DNA from 2 places in the Flavihumibacter sp. genome. Region 2 is predicted to be linked to the other one. Evidence: riboswitches for the same ligand, from Rfam matches in the RefSeq annotation. Region 2 holds a riboswitch; the other holds the start of a gene.
The links. A riboswitch is a leader RNA that binds a small molecule or an ion and turns the genes downstream of it on or off. The one in region 2 is predicted to bind thiamine pyrophosphate.
Positions count from the first base shown of each region.

Region 1 (4,088 bases), on a different contig from region 2:
GCCTTTTACGCCGTAAAATACAGTCTTCCAGATCAGGTTGAAAAATGCTTTTGTAGGATCACGTCGATAGGTGACCCTGTATGTATTCGGATGCCTGTCATCGTTAGTATTATTAGTACGCACAAGGAAGGTATTTGCGAGTAAACTCACAACACCACTTTTCTTGTATCCGTCTGATTTGTCTTTCTTCATCACTTCAACCTTTAAACCCTCATAGGCCATAGTGGTTGTTCCAGTTGCCTGCCTGTCATTTCCGTTAAGCCGGAATGATAGCGAACTGATCTTCCCTTCCTCTAGCTTAACATTACCCAATGGAAGTATTGCTTCATTCAGCAATCTAACATCAAAGGCACCCATTACAGCATTCACTGTAAAACTTCCATTTCTGTGATCAGGAAAATTAAAGCGCACATTTGTGTTTATCTTATCCATGAACAAAGCCTCAAAACTTGCCTCCAGTGGCGATAAAGTTGAATTGCTTTTCTTCACAGGGCCCAGCTTGCCATTGATATTACTGAAACGTATTTGTCCCGTTGCATCACCATCTGCATTTCTCTCCCGGTACCTTACACGCCCATCCTCAATTATAATTTGGCGTACCTCCATAGTATAAGGAACCCTGGCCAGCATCTGGTGAGGATATTTGCCCACCTTTGACTCAGTTAATGGCTTCTGGCTCCTGTCATTATATACTTCCAATACCGGGTTCCTTACAATCATCAGATCGCCACGAATAACACTGTCTTCCATAAAGGCATTATAATCGAAATTGCTGATGATCACCTCCCGGGCTTCCAGGTCATAAACATCTTTCTGGAGGCCTGATCTTCTGGCTACCGCTTCTGCGTTGGCCCCGGTATTAGGTTTGAGATAAATTCCACGGATGGTGGAAATACTGCTGTCATCAATGGTTAACACTAATTTATTAGCACCAAGTTTATACTTGCTTTCGCCCAGTGGTACCGATATAGTGTCAACAGATAGTACTAGTGATTTAGCAAAGAAAATGCGCGATGAATCAAATGCCGCATTGCTTCCAATATAAACAGATGCCAATGCTATATGAACCTGTTTAACTTTCTTTTGCTGGTTTTTTCGGTTGGCATAGGTAATGTTCAGGTCATTCAATTGGATACTGTCTATATGAATCGACTCCAATGCTTTCTTTACTTCCCTTACTACCTCCTTTTTATTTTCCTTCATCTCTATGGGCTTGCCTTCTGCTTCATCAAATTTGCGGATAAATAGCTCACCACCTGAAACAGTAATAGCGCCCAGACTTGCTTTATTTTCCTGCAAGAATGCCATTACATCAACATTCCTGATAATGATGTTATCAAGTTTGAGGTCATAAATAGTTGGCGGATTGTTCCCTTCCTTACGTCTTCTTCCCAGCACAACCGAATCAGTTGTTAGTTCAATCTTCCGGAGCATGACCGAACTTTTGTCTATGTCAATATTCACATCTCCTATGCGAAGCTGGTATAGGCCATCACTTTTTTCGGTTACGAGATTGACCAGTCGGTCTTTCAATTCATTCTGAAGATCAGGTGAGCCGGTGAAACGTTTAATTGCCCACCAGGCACCGGCAACCAGTAACAATACCAGTATAGCCAGTAGATAAAAGCGTTTGGTCATATGCTGTTCTTTATATAATTGTTATGCCACCCGTTTTTCGTAAATTACAGTAAGCAATTGGTCCACCTAAATTAAGTTGTATGAATCTCCTTCACCGTGTTGAGCATTGGGGGGATAGACATCACCCCGGCTGGACAGATATTATTCGTATAGCACTCGGTATCTTTTTGTGTTTCAGGGGTCTTCAGTTTCCCATGAACATGAGTACCTTGCTGGCAGAACTTCCACCTTCATTATCAGGAGGGCCCTTTGCCCTTATAGTTCTGGGACACTATATTTTTGTTGCCCATCTATTAGGAGGTATACTGCTAATCTTTGGAATGTATACACGAATCGCCTGCCTTATTCAGATACCAATACTGCTTGGTGCTATTATATTTGTTAACTGGAACAAAGATCTCTTTCGGCCATTTCCTGAATTAATCGTGTCCCTAATAGTACTAATGCTCCTGTTTTATTTTCTGATAACAGGAAATGGCAAGTACACTTTGGAAACCATAACCGGGAAAGAAAAGGAACGCTGAAGGGGAATATTTTCCACTTTTAATGAAGGTGGATTACTTATTTACAGCGAAGGTTATACTGGCATGAAATTAGAAGTATTATAAGTACAATCACTGCAGGAGGTGGTTCACATTTCAAACCTGAGAATTATACTCCCACCACCTGATCAAGGTAATGCTTGCGAAGGGAAGCAGTGAACAGATAAGGCGCCGGCTTACCCCGGTGCTTTATCATTTTATACAATCTCCATTAATTACAGAATAACCTATAAATAAAAAAGTCACCTGCGTTGTATGCAGATGACCTGAATTACTTGTTAATCATGTTAGCAGCCGGTTGCTCCCAATAACCAGTAAATGATCAGAAAGACCACTATGGTTCCCAAACATCCGCCTCCCCATTTATAAGCCCCGTAGCCCGCGATGAGTGATTTTAACCAATTTTGCATACCTAAAGTTTAAGATTTTTATCTGAATTATTGAGAATGTGTTAAAATAATTGTGCCATCTAATAAAAAATAAGTTTCAGAAATAGGTCATGGAAGTTAACTTTAAGCCACTGCTTAAGGAGCCATATGAGGAAATACCAACTGATTGCATTTTGCATGGCAGGTTTGCTTGCCTGTTTACAATTTGGCTGTTCAAGTGATAGCCGCGAAGAATCTTTTGAACTTCCGGAAACCATCAGTTATAATTTTGATATTCGCCCCATCCTTTCTGACAAATGCTTTAAGTGTCATGGTCCGGATGGTAATACAATAGAAGCGGGATTGCGATTGGATATCCCTGATTCCGCCTACGCACCACTAAAAGAAACAAAAGGATCATTTGCCATCGTTCCGGGAAAGCCTGATGAATCCGAACTGTTGCGGCGTATTAGTTCGCAGGATCCCGACTACCAGATGCCTACCCCCGAATCTCATCTTGGCTCACTAACTCCTTACCAGGTAGAGCTTTTCAGGAAATGGATACAACAAGGGGCTAAGTATGAAAAGCACTGGGCTTTTGTACTGCCTCAGAAATCACCTCTTCCTTTGTTCAAAACCAAAGAAGGGCTCAACAATGAGATCGATTATTTTATCCGGGCCAGGTTAAAGGAAAAAGGACTTGAACCAAATCCACCCGCCGATAAGGAACGATTATTAAAGCGCCTTGCTTTTGACCTTACAGGGTTGCCACCATCGGAAGAACTGATGAACAGTTTCCTGGTAGATGAGGATCCTGATGCATATACCAATATGGTAGATAAGTTACTGGACCTTCCCCAGTATGGTGAAAAGATGGCCCTGCACTGGCTTGATCTCGCACGATATGCTGATAGCTATGGATACCAGGATGATAATATCCGAACGCAATGGGCATGGCGCGACTGGTTGATACATTCTTTCAACAGCAATATGCCCTATGATCAGTTCGTTACCTGGCAACTTGCAGGAGATATGCTGCCAGATGCTACAAAAGAACAGGTGCTGGCAACCGCATTTTTCCGAAACCATAAATACACCGAAGAGGGGGGAGTTATACCCGAAGAATACAGGGTTGAATATGTGATCGATAAAACTAAAACATATGGTAAGGCAATACTTGGACTTACCATTGAATGTGCGCAATGCCATGATCATAAATACGACCCCATTTCGCAGAAGGATTATTTCAGCATCTACGCTTTTTTCAACAATACAAAGGAACTTGGTTTTGAAGGCGATATCCTGGTGTCAAAACCTGCCAAGAAGCCCATCCTGACTATTTCGGATGATGATGTCCGTAACATGATGAAGTTTATCAATAAGAAAGATACCGGCCAGTTAATGGTATCAGTTATGGGTGAACGTGACACTTTACGTAAGACCTATCTTTTAAACCGCGGTGCCTATGACCAGCCGGGTGAAGAAGTATCTCCCATTGGCCTGCAATCCGTAATGAAATATGATACCTTATCACTCCCAA
Region 1 is NZ_JAKFDQ010000016.1:314,864-318,951, forward strand. Features, by position in the region: gene V6M43_RS16210 (hypothetical protein) at 1-1,638, opposite strand, end outside; gene V6M43_RS16215 (DoxX family protein) at 1,719-2,162, shown strand; TPP riboswitch at 2,251-2,348, shown strand; gene V6M43_RS16220 (hypothetical protein) at 2,468-2,590, opposite strand; gene V6M43_RS16225 (PSD1 and planctomycete cytochrome C domain-containing protein) at 2,717-4,088, shown strand, end outside.
Region 1: it holds a riboswitch for thiamine pyrophosphate, as region 2 does, so the genes downstream of both, V6M43_RS16225 (PSD1 and planctomycete cytochrome C domain-containing protein) here and V6M43_RS14525 (TonB-dependent receptor) in region 2, are expected to answer to the same signal.

Region 2 (4,088 bases):
AGTATCCTCTCCCGCGCGTAAGAAAAGTTGCGAGGTTGAGGGATAACTTTTCTGAAAAAGCATGGTTAAAGAATAGTTGATAATGATCCTGTTGGTAATTGTCTGTTTCATTGTCATAAGGTTCTCCCGGCTTTTCAGTGCCTGCACTATTGAAGGTGCGGTTGGTTTTGGCCTCTGCCTGTGGAAGGCCATTCCAGGCCTGATAGGTTTTTTCTTTACCTGAAAACACATTGAAACGAATACTCGACTTGTCGTTAAGATAAGCTCCTGAAACATAAAAGGATGAAAGGTTGGAGCTTGCCCTGTCAATATAGCCATCACTTGTTATCCGTGAAAGGCGTGCGTCAATAGTGAAATGATCACTTATTAGTCCACTGCCCGCCTTAACAGTATTTTTCCACGTATTGAACGACCCATAACTATTATTAATTTCAGCATAGGCTTCTTCATTGAATTCATTGGTGCTTATATTTATACTGGCACCAAATGCCCCTGCTCCATTACTGGATGTTCCCACACCCCGCTGAATTTGAATGCTGCTCACTGAGGAAGCAAAATCAGGCAGGTTCACCAGAAACAACCCCTGGCTTTCGGCATCGTTATAAGGAATACCATTGAGTGTCATATTGATCCTGGTGGCATCGCTCCCCCTGATCCTGATCCCCGTATAACCCACGCCATTTCCTGCATCTGAACTTACCACCACAGATGGGGTTTGGTTTAGTAAGAAGGGGAGGTCCTGACCCAGGTTCTGCTTTGAAAGTTCTCTCCCTGAAATGTTGGTGTGGGCAAATGGACTCCTGTCTCCGGCCCTCACCGCCCTTACCTCAACAGGCTGTAAGAATAGATTGTGCCTTTCCATTAAAACAGTATCAACATCTTTATCAATGGTAATTTTAGTAGTACGGAAACCAATACTACTAAGCACTGTGAAAGTTGAATTTGTGGGAATTATTGCATTACCATCAACATCCGTCATCACGGTATTGCCGTTCGGTAATTCAATTGTTACCCCTGTAAGAGGTTGTTTACTCTGTGCATCAATAACTGTAAGCCGGCGTTGTTGGGCCAGCAAGGGGAGAACTGACAATAAAGCGCAAATCCCCAAAAGCAATTTTTTCATTTGAAATAATTAGTTTGAAAAAATGATTTGAGAGAAATGCTGCGAAAGCAAAAGGAGGAATGAATAGATTTGAACCACCTTCCCTGCGCAGGCATTACCCTGTCCAGGTTCTACGGGTATTATCTCAGCATCCGGCAAGTATTACTCAGCCGGGAGCACCCCGAGGAATCTGTTGATTACGATTGTAACCGAAGCGAAATTAAGGTCATTTTTTTTAAATGAGCTGTAACTTTTTGGAATTGTGGTCCGTCTCACTCAAAATACCTTTTTATGAAGAAGATAATATTGATGGCTTTCATGGTTATGGCTGCAGCAGGTGCGTGGGCGCAAACAACTACTGTTAAGGATAGTAATGCCCGCACAAGAAATGTGAGTGGTTTTAAGGGAGTTAAGGTGTCAGCAGGCATCGAATTATTATTGCAACAGGGTGATAAAGATGCAGTTGCGGTGAGTAGCAGTAATCCCGATTATACCGATCGGATTACCACCGTGGTTGAAAATGGCGTGCTTAAAATAGGGATAGATAATAAGGGGCTGGACTGGAAATGGCGCAGGAATGTAAAATTCAAGGCCTATGTTTCTCTCCGTGAATTAGAAAGTTTGAGCGCATCATCCGGCTCAATGGTCAAAACGGGAAGTGCCATTACAGTTGATAAGCTCGAGCTTGATGCCAGTTCGGGAGCAATAATCAATGCAGAATTTAAGGCAAAAAGTATTAGTTCAGATAACAGCAGCGGTGCAATAACTGAATTAAAGGGTACTGTTGACCAACTCAGTGTTGAAGCCAGTAGCGGTGCAATTTTTAAGGGATATGATATTTCCAGCTTGAATTGTTCAGCTGATGCCAGCAGTGGTGCACTTATTCATGTAAATGTATCTAAAGAACTCAGTGCCGAGGCTAGTAGTGGCGGATTGGTAAACTACAAAGGAACTGGAACTATCAGGAAAGTGAGTACTTCAAGTGGTGGAAGTGTAAAATCTAAAAGTTAATTAAGCCTAAAACACTATCATGAAAACATTATTTCTTTCGCTGCTTGTAACATTTGCCTCATTGGCGGTGAAAGCACAGAAATTCATCATAAATGATCCTAATGCCCAGATTCGTACAGTAAGTAGCTTCAAGGGCATAAAAGCGGATACTAATTTTGATGTATATATTACCCAGGGAGATGAAGATGCCGTTGCCGTAAGTGCTTCCAGCGCAAATCAACGAGATCGGATAATCACTAAGGTGGAAAATGGTATTCTGAAGATTGGATTTAATGGTAATGGATGGAAATGGACTGGGAACCAGAAACTAAAAGCATATGTTTCTGTTCGGCAACTGGAAATGATAAATGCTGACGGGGCCTGTGACGTAGAGTTGATGGGAGTAATTAAAGGTGAGAAAATGAGCATTAAAATGGACGGGGCAAGCGATATCAACGGAGAACTGAATGTTAGCGAATTAGAAATGGTACTTGATGGCGCAAGTGATAGCAGGCTAAAAGGTAGGGCAGGCTCATTGTCAGTAAAACTCGATGGAGCAAGTAAGTTCAATTCTTATGGACTCATTACTGATTTTTGCGAAGTAGATGCAGATGGTGCTTCAAAAATGGAGATCACTGTTAATAAAGAACTCACCGTGAGTGCGGGTGGAGTGAGCAAGATCGATTTTAAAGGTACAGGCGTTATCCGCGATATGAGATCAAGCGGAAACGCAAAAGTTACAAAGAAGGACTAACATAGACCGAGACCGGCAAATACATAATTGAATTTCTTAAGCTTTCACAAAAAATATATTTCAATATTATTTGGCGGGAAAACTATTGCGCTGTACATTTGCAATCCAAATCGCGAAGTAGAGCAGCGGTAGCTCGTCGGGCTCATAACCCGAAGGTCGGAGGTTCGATCCCTCCCTTCGCAACAAAGAAAAAGCAGCTTTAAATCAGCTGCTTTTTTTATGCCCCCTCCCAAACCAGGGGTAGTACTACCATAAAATTCTTTTGCCCTTCAATTACCTGGAAACCATCGTGCCGAAGCAATTTATACTTAGATCGAATGTTCTGAAGACCAATTTTCGTAGAAGTTTCCATTTTTAGCTTACGCTGGAGGTTATTGTTGATCACCAATTGTTTTGCTGAGGTTGTAAAAATCTCCAAAACCAAAGGTTGTTCCTTACTGATAATATTATGCTTCACAGCATTCTCAACCACCAGCTGTAAACTATTTGCAGGTAAAGTATAGGGATAATACTTCCTGTCGATCTCAAAGTTGATCTGGAGACCGTCCCCATGCCGTGTTTTCAATAACTGGCAATAACTCTCAATGAAAGCCAACTCTGATTCAAGCGTGGATGCATTTTCATTATTTCTTAATAAATAGCGATACACCTTGCTCAATTCATTTAGAAACTGCTCGGCCTTTTTTTTGTCTTCAGATATTAAACCCGAAAGCGTATTAAAACAATTAAAAAGAAAATGGGGATTAACCTGGCTCTTCAGATTCTCGAATTCCTGCCCCAAACTCATTTGCTCAAGTAATTCCTGTTCTGCCAGACTTTCCTTGTATTTATCTATGGTATAGATAACTTCCCATAAAGTCTCGAATATTATATTGATGCATAAACCAACAAGCAAAAAACCTTTTAAATCCTGTGGATCGTATCTGTATCCGAGGATCTCAAATAGATGGAAGATCACCAGTATCAAAAGGATCGATGGAGTCATTACCAGCAGGTTGGTGAGTAATTTATACATCACTCTTGATTTTGTCTGGTTGAGTTCCGGATATCTTGATCTGATGAAATGGTCATACTGGTAATGCAAATACCATGAACCCATACCAAGTAAGAAAATCAAAGGTGGTGCAATAAACCAGGTACGCGGATCCTTATAAAATCTTTCATCATATAGTACCATTGATAAAATCACGCAAATCACCGGCATCGATAAAAGGAAGCCATACCATTGAACGGAAGGAGGGC
Region 2 is NZ_JAKFDQ010000011.1:94,924-99,011, reverse strand. Features, by position in the region: gene V6M43_RS14525 (TonB-dependent receptor) at 1-1,123, opposite strand, end outside; TPP riboswitch at 1,187-1,296, opposite strand; gene V6M43_RS14520 (head GIN domain-containing protein) at 1,394-2,113, shown strand; gene V6M43_RS14515 (head GIN domain-containing protein) at 2,133-2,846, shown strand; tRNA gene V6M43_RS14510 (tRNA-Met) at 2,958-3,029, shown strand; gene V6M43_RS14505 (sensor histidine kinase) at 3,064-4,088, opposite strand, start outside.